Regions from separate parts of the Micromonospora sp. RV43 genome, predicted to be linked through region 3. Evidence: riboswitches for the same ligand, from Rfam matches in the RefSeq annotation. Region 3 holds a riboswitch; each other region holds the start of a gene.
What was found. A riboswitch is a leader RNA that binds a small molecule or an ion and turns the genes downstream of it on or off. The one in region 3 is predicted to bind cyclic di-AMP.

Region 1 (7,095 bases), on a different contig from region 3:
ACCCCGCCGCCCTGCGCCGAGTCGATCGCGGCGGCGCTGCCCACCACGGAGCTGACCGTCTGCCCGGGTGCCGGGCACATGCTCATGATGGAGCGCCCCGACGAGGTGAACGCCGCCCTCGCCGGCGTGCTGGACCGGGTGCTGGCCGGCCGCCCGGCGACCCGCCTCTGAGCGTCTCCGCTCGCGAGCGGCACTGACGTACGCCACGTGCGCGGCATGCCCCGGCGTGGCGGTTGCCGGCGGCCCGTACCCTCATTCAGCCCGTCGTGCCCTCCGAACACAGGAGCATCCGCGTTGACCGACCAGACCACGCTGGACCGGGAGATCGCCGCCGAGCAGCGCCACCTCGACCGGGTGTACGCCCGGCTGGCCGAACTGCGCCGGTCGGCGGCCGACGCCGAGCGGGAGGGCTACCGGCTGGCCCGGGTCGGCAACTTCGGTGCGCTGGTCGAGCGGGACGCGATGGTCTTCCACGCCGCCCAGCGCCGGCACGTGCTGGACGCCGAGCACGAGGGGCTGGTGTTCGGCCGGCTGGACCTGCGTACCGGGCAGGTGCTGCACGTCGGCCGTCTCGGTGTGCGGGGCGTGGACGCGGAGACGCTGGTGGTGGACTGGCGGGCACCCGCCGCCGCCGCGTTCTACCAGGCCACGCCCGCCGAGCCGCGCGGTGTGGTGCGCCGGCGCACGATCCAGTCCGCGTCCGAGAAGGTCACCCGGATCGAGGACGACCTGCTGGACCCGGAGGCCGCGCCGCCGGACATGGCGGTGGTCGGTGACGGGGCGCTGCTTGCCACGCTGTCCCGGGCCACCGGCCGGGGCATGCGCGACATCGTCGCCACCATCCAGCGCGAGCAGGACGAGGCGATCCGTTCCCCCGGCAACGGCGTCACGATCGTCTCCGGCGGCCCCGGCACCGGGAAGACGGCGGTGGCGCTGCACCGGGCCGCGTACCTGCTCTACTCCGACCGGGCCCGGTACGCCGGCGGCGGCATCCTGGTGGTCGGCCCGTCCGGCGTGTTCGTCGAGTACATCGCCTCGGTGCTGCCGTCGCTGGGCGAGGAGACCGCCACGCTGCACTCGCTGGGCTCGCTGTTCCCCGGCCTGTCCGCGTCCCGGACGGACCCGCCGGACGTGGCGGCGGTGAAGGGTTCGCTGCGGATGCGCCGGGTGCTGGAACGCGCGGTACGCGACGCGGTGCCGGACTCCCCCGCCGAGCTGCGCCTGCTCTACCGGGGCGAGCTGCTGCGCCTGGAACGTCCCGCGCTGGACGCGATCCGGGACCGGACGCTGGCCCGTGGGGCACGCCGCAACGAGGTACGCCGGGCGGCGTTCGACGCGGTGCTCGCCGCGCTCTACGCGCAGGCCCGCACGCTGCGGGTGGGACGCCTGCCGGAGCAGCCCGCGTTCGAGGACGAGATCATCGAACGGCCGGAGTTCCGCGAGTTCCTCAAGGCCTGGTGGCCCCGGCTGCACCCGAGGCACGTGCTGGACTGGCTGGCCCGCCCGGACCGGCTGCGCCGCTACGCCGGTGGGATCCTCTCCTCGGCGGAGATCCGGCTGCTCGGCGACGCGTACCGGAGCCTCGCGACCGAAGGGCTGACGGTGGCCGACATCGCGCTGCTGGACGAGCTGGACGCGCTGCTCGGCAAGCCGGTGCGGCGGGCCCGCCCCAAGCGCGACCCGTACCAGCTCGCCGGTGGCGTGCGCGAGCTGAGCACGTACGCCGATCGGCAGCGCGCCGCCCGCGCGGCGGCGCGGGAGCGTCCGGACGACTACCGCGACTACGCGCACGTGGTGGTGGACGAGTCGCAGGACGTCTCGCCGATGCAGTGGCGGATGGTCGGCCGGCGCGGGCGGCTGGCGTCCTGGACGGTGGTCGGCGACCCGGCGCAGACCGCCTGGACCGGCGACCCGCAGGAGCTGGACCGGGCCCGGGACCAGGCGCTGGGCCGGCGCAAGCGGCACCGCTACGAGCTGACCACCAACTACCGCAACTCTGCGGAGATCTTCGCGGTGGCGGCGGCGGAGATCCGCCGTCTCTACCCGGACCTGCCGCTGCCCGACGCGGTGCGGTCCACGGGCGTGCCGCCGGTCGAGCGCACGGTGCCCGCCGCCGACCTGCCGGCGGCCACCGTCGAGGCGGCCGAGGCGCTGCTCGCGCAGGTGGAGGGCACCGTCGGCGTGATCACGCCGGTGCCGCGCCGGGACGAGGTGGCCGGCTGGCTGGGCAGGCTCGGCGCGGGCCGCCTCCAGGTGGTGACCAGTCTCCAGGCCAAGGGCATGGAGTACGACGGCGTGGTGCTGGTGGCGCCGAGCGAGATCCGGGCCGACCCCGGCTCGGGTGTCCGCACGCTCTACGTGGCGCTGTCCCGGGCCACCCAGCGTCTCACCACGCTCGACCCCTCCTGACGGACACCCGACCGTGACCCGGCTGTCACCCATAGTTCAGTTGCATACATAGCGATGTGAACATACATTGGGCCTGGCCGGTACGGGGCAGGAAGGGTGTTGGCGTGGGCGCAGGTCATGACCACAGCGGCGCGGTGACCAACGCGGCGCACCGCCACCGGGGCCGCCTCTGGGCCGCCTTCGCGCTGCTCGCCGCCCTGATGGTGGTCGAGGCGGTGGCCGCCTTCACGACCGGCTCGCTGGCGCTGCTCTCCGACGCCGGGCACATGTTCACCGACGTCCTCGGCATCGGCATGGCCCTCGCCGCGATCACCGCCACCCGCCGCGCCGGCACCGACCCGCAGCGCACGTTCGGGCTCTACCGGCTGGAGGTGCTCGCCGCCCTCGCCAACGCCGTGCTGCTCGGCGCCGTCGCCATCTACGTCCTGGTCGAGGCGGTACGCCGGTTCGGCGAGCCGCCGGAGGTGCTGGCCGGCCCGATGCTCGTGGTGGCGGTGCTCGGCCTGCTCGCCAACATCGTCGCGTTCGCGCTGCTGCGCGCCGGGTCGAAGGAGAGCATCAACCTGCGCGGGGCGTACCTGGAGGTGCTCGGCGACCTGCTCGGCTCGCTCGGCGTGATCGCCGCCGCGTTGATCATCACGGTGACCGACTGGTGGTGGGCGGACCCACTGGTCGCCGTCGGCATCGGCCTGTTCATCCTGCCGCGCACCTGGCGGCTCGGCCGGGCCGCGCTGCGCATCCTGGTGCAGGCCGCGCCGGAGCACCTCCAGGTCACCGCCGTGCACGACCGGCTGGCCGCCGTACCCGGCGTGGCCGAGGTGCACGACCTGCACGTCTGGACGCTCACCTCGGGCATGGAGGTGGCCTCGGCGCACCTGACCACCGATCCGGGCGTGGACCCGGGCGTGGTGCTGGCCGCCGCGCGGGCCGCCCTGCACGAGGACTTCTCCATCGATCACGCCACGTTGCAGGTCGAACCCGGAGCGTCGGCCGGAGTGTGCGGACAGACCGAGTGGTGATTAGGACACACTTAAATCACTGTGGCTAATGTAGTCTTATGCCGGTTTTGCCCCGCCTAGTGGCACTGCTCCACGGAGCCGTGCCCGGGCAGCGCCGGTAGTCTCGGTCGCGGCCGCACCCGCGGGCGCCACCCGGCCCCGGTGGGGCGGCCGTCGCCTAATCGTCCGCAGGGACGAGCCGGGGAACCACGTACGTGGGGTGCATCCGCGTCAGCGGTAGGGATCTTCCGTCCCGAACCCGTCAGCTAACCCGGTCGGCGTTGACGGAAGGACGTGTGAATGCCCCCAGTGGCACCTGTACGACGGACGGCCGCCCGGTTGGCGGCCCTGCTCGTCGCGACGCTGACCCTCGGCGTCGCGACCGTTCCGGTCTCCCCCGCCTCGGCGGCGCCGGCGACCGGCCTGCTCGCCGCAGCGCCCGGCGACGACGAGGGTGGCACGCCCGAACTGCGTGCCCAGCTCGACGCGGCCAGCAAGGGCTGGCTGGAGGCGAAAGCCGCGCTGAACCGGTCGGTGAGCCGCCAGAAGCAGCTGAACGAACAACTCAAGACGGTCGGCGCCGAGCTGGCCGTACGCGACGCCAAGGTCGGCGAGATCGCCGCCGTGGCGTACCGCAACGGCCGTCTGGGGACCGCCGGGGCGCTGCTCGGCAGCAGCAGCCCGGAGGGCTTCATGGACCGGGCCGCCGCGCTGGAGCAGGTCGCCGCGCACGAGGACCGTACGCTGCGCGACCTGATCACCACCCGGGACGAGGCCACCCGCACCCGCGCCCAGCTCGACGGAGAGATCCGCGAGCAGCGCAAGCAGGTGACGGTGATGGCCAAGCGCAAGGAGCAGGCCGAGCGCGCCCTGGAGGTGGCGAACGACCGGGCCTCGCGCAGCAGCAGCGGCGGTGGCAGCGTCCAGGGCACCTCCAGCAAGAACGCGAAGCCGGCACCGCGCAACTCGGACGGCTCCTGGCCGTCGGAGTCGTGCAGCGTCAACGACCCGACCCCGGCGAACGGCTGCATCACCCCGCGCACGCTGCACGCGCTGCAACAGGCCAAGGCGGCGGGCTTCACCCGGTACGTCTCGTGCCACCGGCCCAGCGGCTCGGGTGAGCACCCGAAGGGGCGGGCCTGTGACTTCGCCGCGCAGAAGAACGGCTTCGGCGGCGTGGCCACCGGCGGTGACCGGACGTACGGCAACAACCTGGCCGCGTACTTCGTGCGCAACGCCGACCCGCTCGCCGTGCTCTACGTGATCTGGTTCAAGCAGATCTGGCTGCCCAGCAGCGGGTGGAAGTCGTACAGCGGCGGCAACGGCGACCCGTCCAGCGACCACACCAACCACGTGCACCTGTCGGTGTACTGAGCGCGCCCCGAGAGGGCCGGCCGGATCAGGCCGGCCGGCCCTCCAGGGTCGCTCCGAGACGAGCCGCCAGGCCCAGGTGAGCCGCCCGGGCCTGGCGGAACGCGTACCCGAACAGTGGCGCCGGAGCGGTGAGCGTGATCTCCACGTCGATGCGTACCGTGCCGTCCGGCTCGTCGCGCAGCCGGGTGTGGTTGCGGACCGTCGTCGCGGGCTGCTGACGCGCCACTGTGACCACCTCGTCCTCGCCGGCGATCAGCACGTCCGCCTGGTACGTGACCGGGAAGTGCAGCGGGCCGAGTTGCAGCCGGTCGGTGATCGCGTAGCTGGCCAGCGCGCCCGGCCGGGCCGGCAGCTTCCGGACCCGGACGATCAGCGGATGCAGCTCGCCCTGGCGACTCAGGTCACCCAGTAGCGCCACCGCTTCGGCCCGGGTGCACCGGGCCTGCACGGTGTAGCTGAAGCTGTCGCTGCTCTGCAAGCGGGCCCCCTCGCCGTCGTGCGTCGCGACGATCGTCCCGTACCGACGCCGGACTGGCAACGGGTAGAAGGTCCCCTGGCTGCAGGGGGTGTGGACGGCGCGCTCAGGCGCCGGGCAGCACCTCGGGGGTGTCGTCGGCGAACCACGGCTCGGGCGCGCCGAACAGGCCGAGCAGGCCGGTCACCCAGAGCTGCCGGTGCACGAACCGGCTCGGCTCGGTGACCACGAGCTTGACGCCGCTGACCTCGCAGGTCTGGAAGCCGGCGACCATGGCGCTGATGCCGACCGAGTCGATGAACGTGACGAGCCGCATGTTCAGCTCGATTCGCGAGGGACGGCCCTTGGCGAGCACTTCGGCGATCGCTTCCCGCACCTCGTACGCGGTGTCGACGTCGATCTCCCCACGGGGCGCGATCTGGACGACACCACCCGGCCGCACCGACTTCACGATCGACAGGCTCACGCGAGCACCTCCACTCGCCCATGACGGGCGCCTCATCAGTACGCGGGCCGCGACCGAGAGTATTCCTCCAACGGCCCGGTCGCCACCCCCCGGGATGAGCAATTCGCGAACTGGGCACACCTGGGCGTACCCAATCCGGACCTCCGGGTTCCAGTTTCCCCTGTATGGCGGGTCGCGGCCAACCATGCGACCGGGCGGGCCCGCCGATCCGCCGACCAGGGTAGCGGGCGCACGCACGTCCCGTGGGCACCGGTCCCGGCGCGTTCGGGTGGTTCGTCCCGTTCGCTGCTCACGGCCGGGAACCACGGCGTGGTTTGCCGCGCGCGCCGGTGGGGCACTGCCCGAGACAGTGAACCCGCCGGATGGACACCGGAGTCCGAAGTGGCCGCCGGCCTTCGGCACCCGAGGAGGTAGAACGATGTTCGGATCCAACCTGCTGGACCGCCGGGGCAAGGCCGAGCGGGTCGCCGACCAGGCGTGGCAGAACCTGCTCTCCGCCGCCGGTTCCGCCGGTGACAGCGTGCGCGACGCCACCCGGACCGCCCGCCGCAGCTCCTCCGGCCTGGCCGACGACGCCACCGACCTGGTCGGCTCCGCCGCCGACGAGGCACGCCGCCGGGCGTCCCTCGCCTTCGACGCGCTCGCCGGCCGCCGGCCCGCCCTGCCCTGGACGCTGCTGATCGCGGCGGCGCTGGCGGGCGCGGCGATCGGCTGGGCCGCCGGCACCGCGGCGCGCGCCGCCGGCAGCCGGGACCGGGCCGCGGACGAGATCGAGTTCGTGGACGTGGACCGGCCGAACTCGCCGGCCGGCCTGGACGGCTGACCCGCCCGTACGACACGACAACGGCCGCCCCCGGGACTCCCGGGAGCGGCCGTCGTGCTGCCTCACCCGGGCCGGGTGAGGCCCGCTCACCCGGGGCGCGCGCAGGATCGCGGGTGCGGGACCACGTGCCCGCGCCGCGATCGACGGGAGGGGGAGCCGGATGGCCACCGACACGATCACGCGTACCGACCGGGACATCCAGTCCGCCGTGCTCGACGAGCTGACCTGGGAGCCGCGGGTCGGCCCGGACGAGATCGGGGTGACCGTCACCGAGGGCGTGGTGACGCTCACCGGACGGGTGGACAGCTACGCCAAGAAGTGGGCCGCCGAGCGGGCCGCGCACCGGGTCGCCCGCGTCCGCGCGGTCGCCAACGACATCGCCGTCCGGATCGACACCGCGGCCGGGCGGGAGGACCCGGAGATCGCGGTCGCGGCCGTACGGGCGCTGGAATGGGACGCGTTCGTGCCGATCGAGGCGTTGCAGGTGACGGTGGCCGACGGCTGGGTCACGCTGCACGGCGAGGTCGAGTGGGAGTACCAACGGCGGGCC
Region 2 (7,095 bases), on a different contig from region 3:
CCGCCGGCGCCGACCGGCTCGGCGATCTGCCCGCCCTCACCGACGGATACTCCGCCGCCTTCGTCGGCGCCGGGATCATCGCCGCCGCAGGCGCCCTCACCGCCGGTCTCACCCTCCGCGCGGCCAAGCGACAGCCTGTTAACGAGGCCGAGACAGTACCCGCGGCCTGACCGAATCCATCAACCGCCTGTCTGACGCCGGTGGATGAGTCTGATCCCGACTGATCCACCGGCGCATTCATACGATCAGCGCCCGACCCACGCGAGGCGGCCCTGGCGGTGAGGTGCCCTCGACTCCTGTCACGCGCTGCTGCCGACTACGTCTCGGCGTTGACGAGGATCGCGGTGACCAGCACGACGGCGACCATCAGCAACGCCTCGACCAGGACAGTGCGGCGTAGCTGATAAGTGGCGTCCATCGCGCGGTCATCCAGCCTGGGCACGACGCGCCGGCTGTTGTACAGCCCGACGAGGGCAACAGCCGCCACCAGGGCGACCTTGACGAGAAGCACCCGCCCCCAGTCGGTGGTCACGAGATGGCCCGGCCGTTCCAGGATCAGCAGGGTCAACGCGACGCCAGCGACACCCGTGAGCGCTACCGCGGCGGTGGCCGGTATGGAGAATCGCACCGCCATTTCGGCGGCACCCGTCGGTACGCCGAGGCGGGCGCGGCTCAGCAACAGGGCAGCCAGGAGAAGAACTCCGCCGACCCACACCGCGGCGGCAATGGTGTGGGCGAAATCGGCCGCCACGACGACGGCCCGAGGTTCCGCGGTGACGGTGTGCCCATCGACCAGAAAGGAACCCAGCAGCAGTGCCACGGTGACCGCCATGAGCACAGGCCGCACCGGTCGCGCTCGCACCCGCTGAACGCCGTCGCCGGCCGCGCTGACGGCGGCAGCCGTCACCAGGTTCCGGGAGTCGGTGGGTATCGCTGCGACGGTCGGAACGGAGTGACGCCCGACCGCGTGCCGGCCCCGAATCAGCGCCGCTTCGAGTGAACCGGACACGAGCAGACCGGCCGCACCGGTGAGTCGCAGGACCAGGCCGGCGGCCACCGGTGTCTGGCTGAGGGCGGTCACCGACGAGGCGCTGGCCGCCGAGGCGAAGGTGCCCTGCTCGCTGAAGACCGCCGCGAGTGCAACCAGCTCAAAGGCCGCTCCAGCCGCCACCGCCAGCCCCGCCGTCCGCACCCAGATCTGCACCACCCGGATGTCACTGCGTGTGCCGACCAGTGTGGTCAACGCGAAGACAAGACCACCGACACCGAGCAGGATCGCCCCGTAGGAAAGCCAACGCCCGACGGCGCCGACAAACCGCACCGGCGCCTGTTCCGCGTCGGCGGTGTGGCCAACAGCGTGTCCTCCCGCGTGTGCCGACGGCGAAGCCGGGGGCACACCTGGCCCACCATGGCCGGCATGTCCGTGCGGGCTGGCTGTTGCCTGGGGTTTAGCGGCCGTTCCGGGCGTCGGGGGAGGCGAGGCCACCGTAAACGTGATGACACCCGTCAGGGGGTGGGCGTCCGGGGCCGCGACGCTCCATCGCAGCTTGAACGTGCCGGTGGTCAGGCGAGCGGTCGGGTGGACCAGCCACGTTCGGCCTCCGTCGGGCGTGTGGCTGGCGGCCGGTAGGCCGATGCCGTTGCCGTCGGAAAGCTTGAATCCCGCTCCTGTGGGCGTGCCGGCGGCGCTGAGCGTCAGCCGGATCTCCTGGACGGCGCCGTCGATCCGCGCGCCGTCGGCCGGAACGGCCCGGAGCAGCTTGAAATGTGCGGCCGCAGGGGAAGCGAACCCGAGGGCCACGATGAGGGCGGGAAACAGCGCCAGCCACACCCGAATTGCCCAGCGCGCGGCGCGACGTGCTGGCGACTGAGGACATGCGAGACCCGGCGATGCAGCAAGCAAGGTCAGGCCGCCCGGCGACGCCGCTGGAAAGGCACTGTTGATCCTTCCGCCAAGGAGGCGCGGGCCGGTGCCCACACATCGCTCCCACGTGGTGCGGTCGCCATCCTAGGTCAACTACTACCCGCCCTTAGTAGGGGCGGGTCAGCTTCGACGATCCAGAAAGTCAGGTTGGGGGAGAGCGCCAGCATGGTGGCATCGCCGACTCGCAACGGCGACGGACTGCGCCGGGAGTGGTGCGAGGCATTGCCGCGGTCCCGGTCAGCCGTGGTCGGGTCGCTCTGTGGCCCCGCGGTGACGGATTTTGAAGCGGGCCACCGCGATCAGCGCGACGATCATGCTCTCGTACGCGGTTCCCACTTGCTTCGCGCGGCGCGCGCCCAACCGTCGGCAGGGCGGCGATCCGGCCTTACGCCGCCCGCCGGGATTGGGTTGATTTTCGTCGAAGCCACGTCGACATTCGAACGTCGAGCTACCCGCGGTCTGCGCGGGCTGACTGCCGGGTGTCACGAGCGCCGCCAACTTCATCTCCATGAACGCCTGTGCGGTAACGGGGAGCTCGCACTGACTTGTGTCTGCGCGCGGCCTCGGCCCGTACCACCACTACCGCCGCTGCTGCCGGCCCGGGTTTGCTGAATTGTGACTGAAATTGGTGTGGGGCTACGTACGGCCGCCCAGGAAACGGCCATTCGGGTGAGTATGCGGCGATCGGCCAAGCAATTGAGCGCCAACAGCATTCCGATGTCCGGTTACGTCCCGAGGGTTCCGCTATAACTGCTCGTCCCATTGAGTGGCATGAGTAACTGGAGGTTCCGATCAGAGTAGCGATGTTCGAGGCTTATGCAGGTGGGAGCCCTTGGCATACGACGTACCCACCGGTAATGTCGGCGCGTCCGGTGCGGTTTCCGATCGCAAGTGGCGACGCCGCTCCGACCCGCCTAATCGTGATCTCATGAACCGGGGACCCAGGCAACACCGGGGTGAATCCGCGAGCCACGGCCCGCGGTAGGGCGTACTTCCCGCCCGAATCCGTCAGCTAACCCGGTAGGCGGCCACGGAAGGAGTGCCAGCCTCGTGCGAAACACCTCCCGATACTCCCCACGCCTCCACGGCATCGCGGTGCCGACACTCGCCTGACTGTGAGTCCCGGCAACTGCCCCCCAGCCCGGCCCACCGGGCGCTCCCCATCCCCGCGGCACCCCGCCCAGTCACAACGTGCGTGAGTTCCTCCGCGCGTCGGGCCGGCCTGTGCCGCTCCAGCCCGTGGAGGAACACATGAAGCACCACATGAAGCGTCAGCTGCGGCGTCTTGTGACCGAGCGCCCGTACAAGATCATCGCCGGCTCCGCCGCGGCGCTCGTGCTCGCCAGCGGCGTCGGCACGGCGCTGGCCGCCACCGATCACAACGCGCCCGTCCGCCAGGGGAACACCGCCGCCGGGCTGGCTCCGCGGCTCGGTGATGTCGCCACCCGCGGCGAGGCTCGCGTCGCCGCCGAGCCGTCGCCGTCAGCGAAGGACAGGGCCACGACCGACCCGGACGTGACCAAGAAGGCGAGGCCGAAGCCTCCGTCGACCAAGGTCCTCGACCACACCTACGAGGCGCAGACTGCCTACTGGAACTGCGGCCCGGCCGCTGTGCGCAACGCGCTCAGCGCGAGCGGCGTCGAGACCACCCAGGACGCGATGGTCGCCCCGCTGAACGCTGGCGAGAACGGCACCAACTCGGCGGAGGACACCACTCGCGGGCTCAACCAGATGGTCAAGGGCAACCCGTACCGGACGCACATGATCCCGGGCCAGGCCGCGACGCCGGCGCAGATCGACCAGCTCCAGGCCGACGTGGTCACCGCCATCACCGACGGCCGTGCCGTGGTCGCCAACACCGTCGGCTCCGCGACCGATACAGACGGCGGCTGGCACTCCTTCCCCGGCGGCCACTACATCGCCGTGGTCGGATATAAGGACGACGGCCGGACGGTGCGGATCGCCGACTCCGCCGACCCGAACATGGCCGCCTACTGGATGACCACCATCGACCTGGCGAACTGGATGGCCACCCGCGGCTACTCCGCCTGATCCCATCTCCGGCCCTCGGGCACCGGCTCGTTCGAGCCGGTGCCCGTCGCCTTTCGGTTCGCGCCCAGTAGCAGGCAGGACGGCACGTCGTGCGCCCTCTGGTATGGCTCAGCCGATCATCTTGTGCGGTCAGGTTAGGTGCCGCCCGACGCGGCGGGCAGGGGCGAACACGTACAGGTCCAGCATGCCGGGTGGGTTGGCCAGGCCGGGGCCGCCGGCGCGAAATCCGAACCAGCCCCTCTGTGGACTTTGGTGCGTCACCGATAACGGCATGACGCCGACACGGGAAACTCCATAGTGCCGCTCGCTGCTATAGGATTACGGCATGAGCACCCATGCTGAGCATGGGTGCCGTGACTTTGTGTCCGAATCCCTCGGACACAACATCTCCACATATTGATCATGGGTTGAACGGGCTCACTTGCCTGAGGCTCCTGTGGTCGGTGTACATCGTTCCTGATCGCAGATGATGCTGATCTTGTTTCTGTGCAGGAGCGCGGCCAGGTCATGCGGGTTCTGGGCGTCGCTGGCGAGGCCGGGATGTCCCATCAGTCGCGCGATGATGTGGTCTTCCCTGAGGTAGAGCATCTTGCGTCGGCCGTTGGTGGGCTGTTGGGTGCTGGTGTGGCCTTGGCGGCATCGGTAGCCCGGACGCTGGTTGATCCAGTGGGATTCCAGTCTTCGGCCGCATGGTGCGCAGCGCAGCAGGCCGGTGAACAGGTAGCGGCGGGCAGTCCCGTCGTGGCTGGCCACAACTGCACACCGTGCTGTTCGAGCAGGGGTGCCAGGTGCTGCAGCTGGTTGGCGGAGAATGCTCGTTCGTATTCGCCGACCACGATCGCGTCGAACCCACGGTGCGGATCGGGGAGCGCGGCCAGCAGCGCGGCGGCCTGCGGACGCTGCCGCCAGCCGCGGCGGCGCGAGCAGCCGGCATCGAAGTACTCGGCGACGATCAGCCCGTGACCGGCGACGAGTTCGCTGGCGCAGTCCCGCTGCCAGTGCCGGGACGTCACCCGGTCTTGATGCTCGATGGTCGACATCCGGCCGTAGAACGCAAACCGCAGACCACCCTGCCGCCGGACGCGCGGCTGCGCGCCGGCGTGCGGCTGGCTGTTGAGCCATCGGGTCATGGGATCCGCGGGATCGTCACTCTGGTGGTCCGACACGCCAACATTTCTACGAAGGATCTTCATGGTCGAGTCGGACAAAAAGTCCGCTGCGCTGGATGAAGGGCTGTCGGGCCGGAGCCGGTGGTAGCCGCCCGAACAAGGCGGTCCAGCTACGACCGCCCGATGCAGGCCGCGCCGACGAGTGGCCCACGGGACTTTCGAACGCGACGTGGTGACGCAGTGGTTCGCCGACCTTGAGATAAGCATCCGGGGCAGGACGGGAACCCGCACCCGCACGACGGCTGCGGCCGTGGAGTGTCGTAGTCTGCGCTGGTGACGTGGGACGGTCCGGCTGGTGCGATGCGCGGCTACCGCGCTGTCGCGGTGGCGGTCGTCGTCGCTGCGGTTCTGGTCCTGCACGCGCTGCAGTGCGCTAGGGGTCTGGACACTGCGACACCTTCGGCGGCTGCCAGTTCCACGACCTCCCTCGCTTCCTACGACGCGTCTGCGGCCCTGAACAGCCTCGCTGATGCCCTCGCCTCCGCCGATCCGGAGGCGACTGACGGGCATCATGCGCCGGCAGATGGCGGGAGCGTGGCCGTGACGGCCTGCCTGCTGTTGCTGGTGATCGGCGGCGCTGTCGTACTGGCGGCATTCCAGCGCTGGGTCCGCCGGCTACCTGTTGGCCGGGGGCTGCGTCACCGGCCGGTGAGCCGGCCTGTGACGGTCCGGCTGCTGTCACTGTTGTGCGTGTCGCGGGTGTAGAACCGGTTTGCGGTTGTGAGCCCGTGGCGGTCCACGCGTCCTGATACGTGGCCGGCTGAGTAGCCGTCGCGGGCCTTCGTTCCTGCCGAGTCTGCCAAACGTGGTCCTGGCCAGTCGGCCAGCAAGCTCGGCTGTCCCTTCGTCGGGTCTGAGGATGCCGTGAACGACACCGTCACTTACATGCTGGCCGTGCGCGGGTTGTGCTGCGACCGTGCGGAGAGCGCAGTACGGCGAATTTTGGAAGATCTGCCGGGGGTGCATCGGGCGCACGTGTCCGCAGCAGCGGGCCGCGCGGTGGTGGACGCCGACCCGGTCGTCGTCACCGCTCCCGTGCTGACCGCGGCGCTCGCCGCGTCCGGCTATCCGTCCCGGCTGGAATCGCTCTGATCTCCGGCCCGCCCGCCGCCTCCTGATCGGGGCGTGCGGTAGCGGGTTGACTCATTCGTGGAGAGTCGATGGCTGCTCTATCTGACAATCTGTTCACTCTTGCTCTCCTCGGCCACCTCACGGCCGTGATCGCCTTTGCCGCGGCCCAGGTGGCACCGCGGCGGGTTGCCGTACCGGTTCCTGCGACGGTGCCTGCGGCTGCCGTCCCGACGATGGCTGCCGTGTCGCGCCGGGTTGCCATCGGGCGCGTCGTCGGCCTGGGCGCGGTCGGGGCGGCCGCGGCGGCGCAGGCCGGCAGCCTGGTCGCCCGGGCGGCCGCGGCGGGGCGCGTGCCGTGGGGAAACATGTACGAGTTCATCGTGGCGGTGACCCTGGTCGGGGTGCTCGCCTGGCTGGTCCTGGCGGTCCGGCGCCCCGCGTTGCGGCCACTGGGCCTGTACGTCGCGGTGTGCGCGTTGGTGCTGCTCGCCGCGGCGGGCCTGCACGTGTACACGCCGGCGGGTCCGCTGGTACCGGCGTTGCAGTCGGTGTGGCTGGCGGTGCACGTCAGCGCCGCCGCAATCGCGTCCGGGTTGTTCCTGATCGGGTTCGTCGCTGCCGTGGCCCTGCTGCTACGGGCGCGTTATGAGCGACGGGGCACGCCGAGATCGGGGGATCTGCGTGACACCTTGGCGGCGCGGCTGCCCGCGATGGCGGTGTGGCGGCGGCTGTCGTTCCGGATGCACGGGGCGGGCTTCCTGGTGTGGACCTTCGCGGTGATGGCCGGAGCGGTGTGGGCGGAGGCGGCGTGGGGCCGCTTCTGGGGCTGGGACCCGAAGGAGACGTGGGCGTTCATCTCCTGGGTGGTGTATGCGGCCT
Region 3 (7,095 bases):
CTCGAGAACTTCCACCGCGAAACCCAGGCCGCCACCCATGACAGCATTGAAGACACGGTGTACGTGCGAGAGCTTTTCCACCCCGACGGGCGTGCCGACCGGCACAACGCCCTCGGCCCCGTAGTCCACTGCCTCGTTGAACACGTCATTCATCGACTTCATCAACACTCCCCGATCCCGGAGCACCCTGCCGCGTCTGAGGTGTCCGCCCCAACAAACTGCGCTTCATGGCTCAACCGGAGCAGCCAGCAGCCCCCGCGGAGCCGGAGGTTCTGAGATAAGGCGGCGCTGAAGCACCTGTCAGCTTCACGGGTAGCAGTGCCCTCACAAAGACGCCCACCTCGGGCACCTGCATCATCACCGGAGCGTCAGGCGTCGCGTGGCTCGGCCACGCCCCGGATACCCGGTGTCGCTCGGGGTTGTCGGGAACTGGATCAGGCAGCCGGAACCGCGCCTGGCGGTCACGGTCACGCCGTTCGTGAGGCTGATCAGATCGGCCCACGACGTCCCCTCCATCGCTAGTGGGGCCGCGGCCTACCAACCACGGGACAGGTGGTCCGTGGAACATCGAAGGCCCTGACCGGACTCGCGTCCCGGTCAGGGCCTTCGGTTGGAGCGGGTGACGGGAATCGAACCCGCACTGTCAGCTTGGGAAGCTGATGTTCTGCCATTGAACTACACCCGCAGGCGGCACCACTCTACCTGAAGGTCACCACCCCTGTGCATCCAGGTGCCCGCGCGCCACTTCGGCGAGGTGGCGGTATCGACGAGCGGTTGACCCCGCCACCTCCCCGAGCTGGAGTGGATCAAGCACCAACGTCGGCCACGTATGGGCGTTCTCAAATGCGTCGATGGGATGTAACGTCTGCCCCACGTTTCCGAACCGGCGTGACACACCCCCTGGCACGCCGTCAGAAAGAGGTGGGCCCATGGGACTCCGTCCCAACCTGCTGACCCGGCGTACCGCCGGTGTCGCGACGTCGACCCTCGCGCTGCTGCTCAGCACCGCCGCCGTCGGCGTCGTCCCCGCTGCTTCGGCCTTCTCGGCCGCCCCGGCCGGCGTCTGCGCCGAGCCGGCCGACGCCCACGCCGACGAACACGCGAACGCGCGCGTCGCGAAGGGTGGCAACGCCAAGCTCGACCCCAACCACCTGACCGCCAAGCAGGTCCGTGACCGTGAGGCCGACCTCGCCGCCGCGCAGCGCGAGCGGGCAAGCTTCCGGACCGGCGCCGTCGCCCCGCTGGCCACCGTGACCATCCCGGTCGTCGTGCACGTCATCCAGGAGAACAGCACCCGGGCCGGCGGCAACATCACCGACTCGATGATCAACCAGCAGATCACCGTGCTGAACCAGTCGTACGCGGGCTCGACCGGCGGCGCCGCCACCGCTTTCGGGTTCCAGCTCACGAAGATCAACCGGGTGACGAACCCGTCGTGGTACCCGATCGTGCAGGGCTCCTCCGCCGAGCGCTCGATGAAGACCTCGCTGCGTGAGGGCGGCAAGAACACGCTGAACATCTACCTCGGCGAGCTGAGCAACGGCCTGCTGGGCTGGGCGACGTTCCCGAAGCGGACGCTGGACAAGATGGACGGCGTGGTCGTGCTGAACGAGTCGCTGCCCGGCGGCACCGCGACCAACTACAACCAGGGTGACACCGGCACCCACGAGGTCGGCCACTGGCTGAACCTCTACCACACCTTCCAGGGCGGCTGCTCCGGCTCGGGCGACAGCGTCTCCGACACCCCGGCCGAGGCGTCCCCGGCGTACCAGTGCCCGACCGGCCGCGACACCTGCTCGACCGCCGGCAAGGACCCGATCACCAACTTCATGGACTACACGTACGACTCCTGCATGTACCAGTTCACCGCCGGCCAGGCGAGCCGCATGCTCACCGCGTGGAACGCCTACCGCGCAGCCTGACCGTCGTACCGCGTACCGGTGCCGGCCCTGTCCTCGGACGGGGCCGGCACCGTTTCGTCGTGGGCCGGGTCAGGCGGCCGGGCGGCGGGTGTCGAAGCCGTGCCGGCCACGCCGACCCTCGGCGGCGAGCGGGTCACGCCGGGCGGGTTCGGCCGCGCGCGGATCGAGCCAGACCCGCACCTGCGGCGGGGCGGCGCCGGGCTGGGCCACCGGATCACGGCGGGTCAGCATCGCCGCCTCGACGGTGAACTCGAACAGCCGCCAGTCGCCCTGCGGTGACGCGCGGCCGATCCGGGCCAGGCGGGCCACCGTGGCGGGGTCGGTCACCGGCCGGGCGCGGCCTGCGACATACGCCTCGTCGTCGCTCTCCTCCGGCGGGAACGAGTGCAGCGCGTAGCGGCCGTCGCGTTCGAGGTCGCGGCGCTTCGGCGAGTCGATGACGAAGCACCAGAGGCCGTCGGCGGTGAACACCGGGGAGACCGGGTGCACCCGGGGCCCGCCGTCGGCGCGGACCGTGGCGAGATAGCCGAAGCCCGGCCCGTACTGCTGCATCAGGAGGCGGATCTCGGCGGCGAGGCGGGGCTCGTCGGCGGCGAATTCGGACCAGGAAGCCATGTGGACACTCTATCGAACACGTGTACGAAGATGTAGTGCGACACGCAGGTCACCGGCACCTGTCGCTATGGTGTTCCGATGCTGCTCTCCGACCGCGACCTGGTCTCCGAGATCAAGGCCGGCACGCTCGCGCTGGAGCCCTTCGAGCCCACGCTGGTGCAGCCGTCGAGCATCGACGTACGCCTGGACCGGCTGTTCCGGGTCTTCAACAACCACCTCTACACGCACATCGACCCGTCGATCCAGCAGGACGACCTGACCTCGATGGTGGAGGTGCCGGAGGGGCAGCCGTTCGTGCTGCACCCGGGCGAGTTCGTGCTCGCCTCCACCCTTGAGGTGATCTCGCTGGGTGACCAGCTCGCCGGCCGGCTGGAGGGCAAGTCGAGCCTCGGGCGGCTGGGGCTGCTGACCCACTCGACCGCCGGCTTCATCGACCCGGGTTTCTCCGGTCACGTCACGCTGGAGCTGTCGAACGTGGCGAACCTGCCGATCACGCTCTGGCCGGGCATGAAGATCGGCCAGCTCTGCATCTTCCGGCTCTCCTCGCCGGCCGAGCACCCGTACGGCTCGGCCGTCTACGGGTCGCGTTACCAGGGGCAGCGCGGACCGACGCCGAGCCGATCCTGGCAGAGCTGGCGCACCTGGCCGACCCGCTGACGGCGCCCACAGTTGTTAATAAGGGCCCCCTCCTCTACCGGAGGCGTTAAGAGGGGGCCCTTCCTTACACCCGGCCGTAGCTGTTGATGTCGCCGTCGTCGACCCGCTTCATGGTGATGGGCTTGCCGGACTGGGAGGCGTGCACCACCCAGCCGTCGCCCACGTACATCGCCACGTGGTGCAGGTCGCTGTAGTAGAAGACGAGGTCACCGGCGCGCAGCTCGGCCCGGCTCACCCGCTTCGTCATGCCGTGCTGCTGGCGCGCGTTGTGCGGCAGCGAGACACCGCCCTTGGCCCAGGCCGCCATGGTCAGGCCCGAGCAGTCGAAGTGATCCGGCCCGGCCGCGCCCCACACGTAGATCTTGCCGATCTGGGCGCAGGCGAACTTGACCGCCGCTCCGGCCGCGCCACCGGGGTAACCGGCGGGGCAGGGCGCCGGGCGCAGCGGGCCGCCGCCACCGTTGCCGTACACCTTGAGCCGCAGCTTCTGCAGCCGGGCGATCTCGGCGTCGATCTGCTTCTTCTTCGCCGCGAGCTGGGCCTCGGTACGCGCCAGTCCGGCGATCATCTCGTCCAGCGGCTTCTTCTTCGCCGCCAGTTCGTCGCGCAGCGCGGCGACGGAGCGCACCTGCTCGTGCTGGCGGTGCGCGAAGCGGTCGAGCAGTTCCAGGCCGTTGACCAGGTCACCGGGTGAGCGGCTGCCCAGCAGCGCGTTGACGGTGGAGAGGTTGTCACCCTTGTAGGCGTCGGCGGCGAGTCCGCCGACCTGGCCGAGCGCGGCGTCCACCCGGGCCTGGAGGGGTGCGATCTGCCGGCCGAGCGCGTCGGCCTGCTTGCGCCGCGCGGCGAGCTGCTCACGTACGGCGTTGACCTGTTCGATGACCGGTTCGAGTTTGTTCCAGTCGCGGTCGATCTGCGCCTCGATCTCGGCGACCGAGGGTTCGGCGTGTGCCGCCGTGGCGCCGCCGGTCAGGACGACTGCGGTGCCGACGAGGGCGGCGAGGGCTGTGGTGAAGCGGGACCAGCGGGTACGCGGCACAGTCGTGGAGCGGTCGACCGACCGGCTCGACGACGGCCGCGGGGCATGGAGTGCCACCGGGCGTCCGTACTCCTTCTTCCGTACCGCCTACCGGGTTAGCTGACGGATTCGGGCGGGAAGGGAGCCGCCCTACCGCATCGCTGCGGATTCACCCCAGGTACCTGGTTCCCCGGCTCGCCCGGAGGCGACTCGGCGGTGTCGGACCGTCACCGACCGGGTTGGACGGTGAGACGTGCGGCCGACGATTCACCAGAGTAGGGACCACCGTTATCGATCCGCAACTTCCAGCGCCGTGACACTCCGTACGCGATGAGGCACCACACCCCGGTCGGAGGTGAAATTTTCTTTCAAGACTGATTACTCACTGGAAAGGTATTGACCCTCGCGGGTGTGCGGAGTGAGGGTGGAAACGCAGTGACCCCCATCCCTGTCCAGGAGGTTCGATGCGCCTCTCCGCCCCGCCGTCGGGCAGACGGATACTGCTCGCCGCCGCAGTGGCGACAGCCACCGCGCTGGCGACGACCGGCCCGGTGACCGCCGCGCCGGACACGTCCGCGCCCGCGAGCGACAGGCAACAACAATACGCCGCCGCCGCGGCCGAGTACGGCGTACCGCAGAACGTGCTGCTCGGTGTCTCCTATCTGGAGTCCCGCTGGGACACCCACACCGGGCAGCCGAGCACCAGCGGCGGCTACGGCCCGATGCACCTGACCGACGCCGCGCACATCCTCGCCATGCCCGGCAGCGCCCACGTCGACGAGGACGAGGACCCGCGCGGCGACGACTCCCGGCCGCTGAAGCTCGACCCGGCCACCGCCGCCGCGCCGGAGCGGGAGACCCCGCTGCCGCCGGCCTCGCTCCAGACGCTCGACGCCGCCGCCGCGCTCACCGGGCTCGACGCGGGCACGCTGCGCACCGACCCGGCCGCGAACATCCGCGGTGGCGCCGCGCTGCTGGCGTCGTACCAGAAGGCTCTGGGTGGGCCGGTCGGCGCCGGCACCGACCCGGCGGCCTGGTACGGCGCGGTGGCCCGGTACTCCGGCGCGGACACCTCGGACGCCGCGGCGGCCTTCGCCGACGAGGTCTACGACCAACTCGGCCAGGGCGCCAGCCGCACCACCGACGACGGCCAGCGGGTCACGCTCGCCGCCACCGCCGCGAAGCCGGACCGTTCCCGCCTGGCCCGACTCGGCCTGCGCAACGCCGAGCGGCCGGACGGGCTGGAGTGCCCGGTACGGCTGGCCTGCGAGTGGATTCCCGCGCCCTACGAGCAGCTCAGCGACGACCCGGGCGACTACGGCAACCACGACCTGGGCGACCGGCCGAAGCAGCAGAAGATCGAGTACATCGTCATCCACGACACCGAGGGCTACTTCGGCCCGAGCGTCGACCTGGTGAAGCGGGCCGACTACCTGGGCTGGCACTACACGCTGCGCTCGGTGGACGGCTACATCGCCCAGCACATCAAGACCAAGGACGTCGGCTGGCACGCCGGCAACTGGTACGTCAACGCCAAGTCCATCGGCCTGGAGCACGAGGGCTTCGCCGGTCAGGGCACCTGGTACACCGAGGCGATGTACCGCACCTCCGCCAAGCTGGTGCGGCACCTGGCGCTGAAGCTCGGCATCCCGATGGACCGGCAGCACATCATCGGCCACGACAACGTGCCCGGCATCAACGCCGGCGCGGTGGGCGGCATGCACTGGGATCCGGGACCGTACTGGGACTGGTCGCACTACTTCGACCTGATGAAGGCGCCGTTCCGCAGCACCGGCACGCCCCGTACCGGCCTGGTCACCATCGATCCGGACTTCGCCACCAACCGGCCGGCGTTCTTCGGCTGCAACCAGCAGCCGCCGGGCGTCCCGACGCCCCGGCCGCCGGCGCAGCCGTGCCCGTCGCGCGGCTCCTCGTCGGTGATCCTGCGGACCGCGCCGAGCCCGGACGCCCCGCTCGTCAACGACCTCGGGCTGCGCCCGGACGGCACGCCGGACACCATGTACATCTCCGACCACGGCGCCCGCGCCTCCGCCGGTCAGACGTACGCGCTCGCCGGCCGCCAGGGCGACTGGACGGCGATCTGGTACCTCGGCCAGAAGGCGTGGTTCCTCAACCCGGCCTCCGCGCCGACGGCCAAGTGGGCCACCGGCTTCGTCGTGACGCCGCGGCCCGGCAAGGCCACCATCCCGGTGTACGGGCGGGCCTACCCGGAGCAGGCCGCCTACCCGGACACCATCCCGTACCAGACCATCTCGCCGCTTCAGTACACGTTCGCCGCCGGCCAGCGGTACGCGGTGGGCGGGGTGCTGCCCGGCGAGTACTACCGGGCGGTCTCGTTCGACGGTTCGGCACCGGGTGACCGGACCGTGGTCCGCGGCGAGAACCGCTACGTGCAGGTCCAGTTCGGTCACCGGATCATGTTCGTGAACCTGGACGACGTGCTGATCCTGCCGTCCCCGGTCGGCGCGCCGCGCTGACCCGGCACCGCACACGGGAAGGCCCCCGGTCCGCGTGGACCGGGGGCCTTCCCGCTGCCAGGGCTCCGGGTCAGGCGACCCGGACGAAGCCGGCGATCGGCATCGTGCTGATGCTCGACACCTGGACCGGTTTGCCGGTACGTGGCGCGTGCACCATCACCCCGTTGCCGAGATAGAGCCCGACGTGGTGCAGGTCGGAACCGAAGAACACCAGGTCACCGGGGCGGGCCTCGGAGCGGGAGATCCTGCGGCCCTCGTTCCACTGCGCGCCGGTGAAGTGGGTCAGCGAGATGCCCGCCGCCTTGTACGCGTACTGGGTGAGACCGGAGCAGTCGAACGAGTTCGGGCCGGTGGCGCCCCACACGTACGGGTCACCGACCTGGGC

Region 1: it holds a riboswitch for cyclic di-AMP, as region 3 does, so the genes downstream of both, ABD52_RS05915 (hypothetical protein) here and ABD52_RS23310 (NlpC/P60 family protein) in region 3, are expected to answer to the same signal.
Region 2: it holds a riboswitch for cyclic di-AMP, as region 3 does, so the genes downstream of both, ABD52_RS03830 (C39 family peptidase) here and ABD52_RS23310 (NlpC/P60 family protein) in region 3, are expected to answer to the same signal.

The regions. Positions count from the first base shown of each region.
Region 1 covers NZ_LEKG01000015.1:4,974-12,068, reverse strand. The annotation lists gene ABD52_RS05930 (alpha/beta fold hydrolase) at 1-171, shown strand, start outside; gene ABD52_RS05925 (AAA family ATPase) at 295-2,409, shown strand; gene ABD52_RS05920 (cation diffusion facilitator family transporter) at 2,514-3,428, shown strand; cyclic di-AMP (ydaO/yuaA leader) riboswitch at 3,573-3,703, shown strand; gene ABD52_RS05915 (hypothetical protein) at 3,708-4,781, shown strand; gene ABD52_RS05910 (SRPBCC family protein) at 4,807-5,319, opposite strand; gene ABD52_RS05905 (STAS domain-containing protein) at 5,363-5,722, opposite strand; gene ABD52_RS05900 (hypothetical protein) at 6,141-6,545, shown strand; gene ABD52_RS05895 (BON domain-containing protein) at 6,706-7,095, shown strand, end outside.
Region 2 covers NZ_LEKG01000008.1:47,848-54,942, forward strand. The annotation lists gene ABD52_RS03820 (MFS transporter) at 1-170, shown strand, start outside; gene ABD52_RS03825 (copper resistance CopC/CopD family protein) at 317-1,831, opposite strand; gene ABD52_RS38915 (hypothetical protein) at 2,162-2,434, opposite strand; cyclic di-AMP (ydaO/yuaA leader) riboswitch at 2,826-2,966, shown strand; gene ABD52_RS03830 (C39 family peptidase) at 3,176-3,976, shown strand; gene ABD52_RS40575 (zinc ribbon domain-containing protein) at 4,394-4,729, opposite strand; gene ABD52_RS40580 (hypothetical protein) at 4,741-5,205, shown strand; gene ABD52_RS03835 (hypothetical protein) at 5,419-5,850, shown strand; gene ABD52_RS38010 (cation transporter) at 6,010-6,237, shown strand; gene ccsB (c-type cytochrome biogenesis protein CcsB) at 6,306-7,095, shown strand, end outside.
Region 3 covers NZ_LEKG01000105.1:7,862-14,956, reverse strand. The annotation lists gene ABD52_RS23335 (hypothetical protein) at 1-162, opposite strand, end outside; tRNA gene ABD52_RS23330 (tRNA-Gly) at 612-685, opposite strand; gene ABD52_RS23325 (zinc metalloprotease) at 930-1,922, shown strand; gene ABD52_RS23320 (pyridoxamine 5'-phosphate oxidase family protein) at 1,992-2,537, opposite strand; gene dcd (dCTP deaminase) at 2,616-3,194, shown strand; gene ABD52_RS23310 (NlpC/P60 family protein) at 3,259-4,290, opposite strand; cyclic di-AMP (ydaO/yuaA leader) riboswitch at 4,304-4,438, opposite strand; gene ABD52_RS23305 (N-acetylmuramoyl-L-alanine amidase) at 4,677-6,710, shown strand; gene ABD52_RS23300 (C40 family peptidase) at 6,781-7,095, opposite strand, start outside.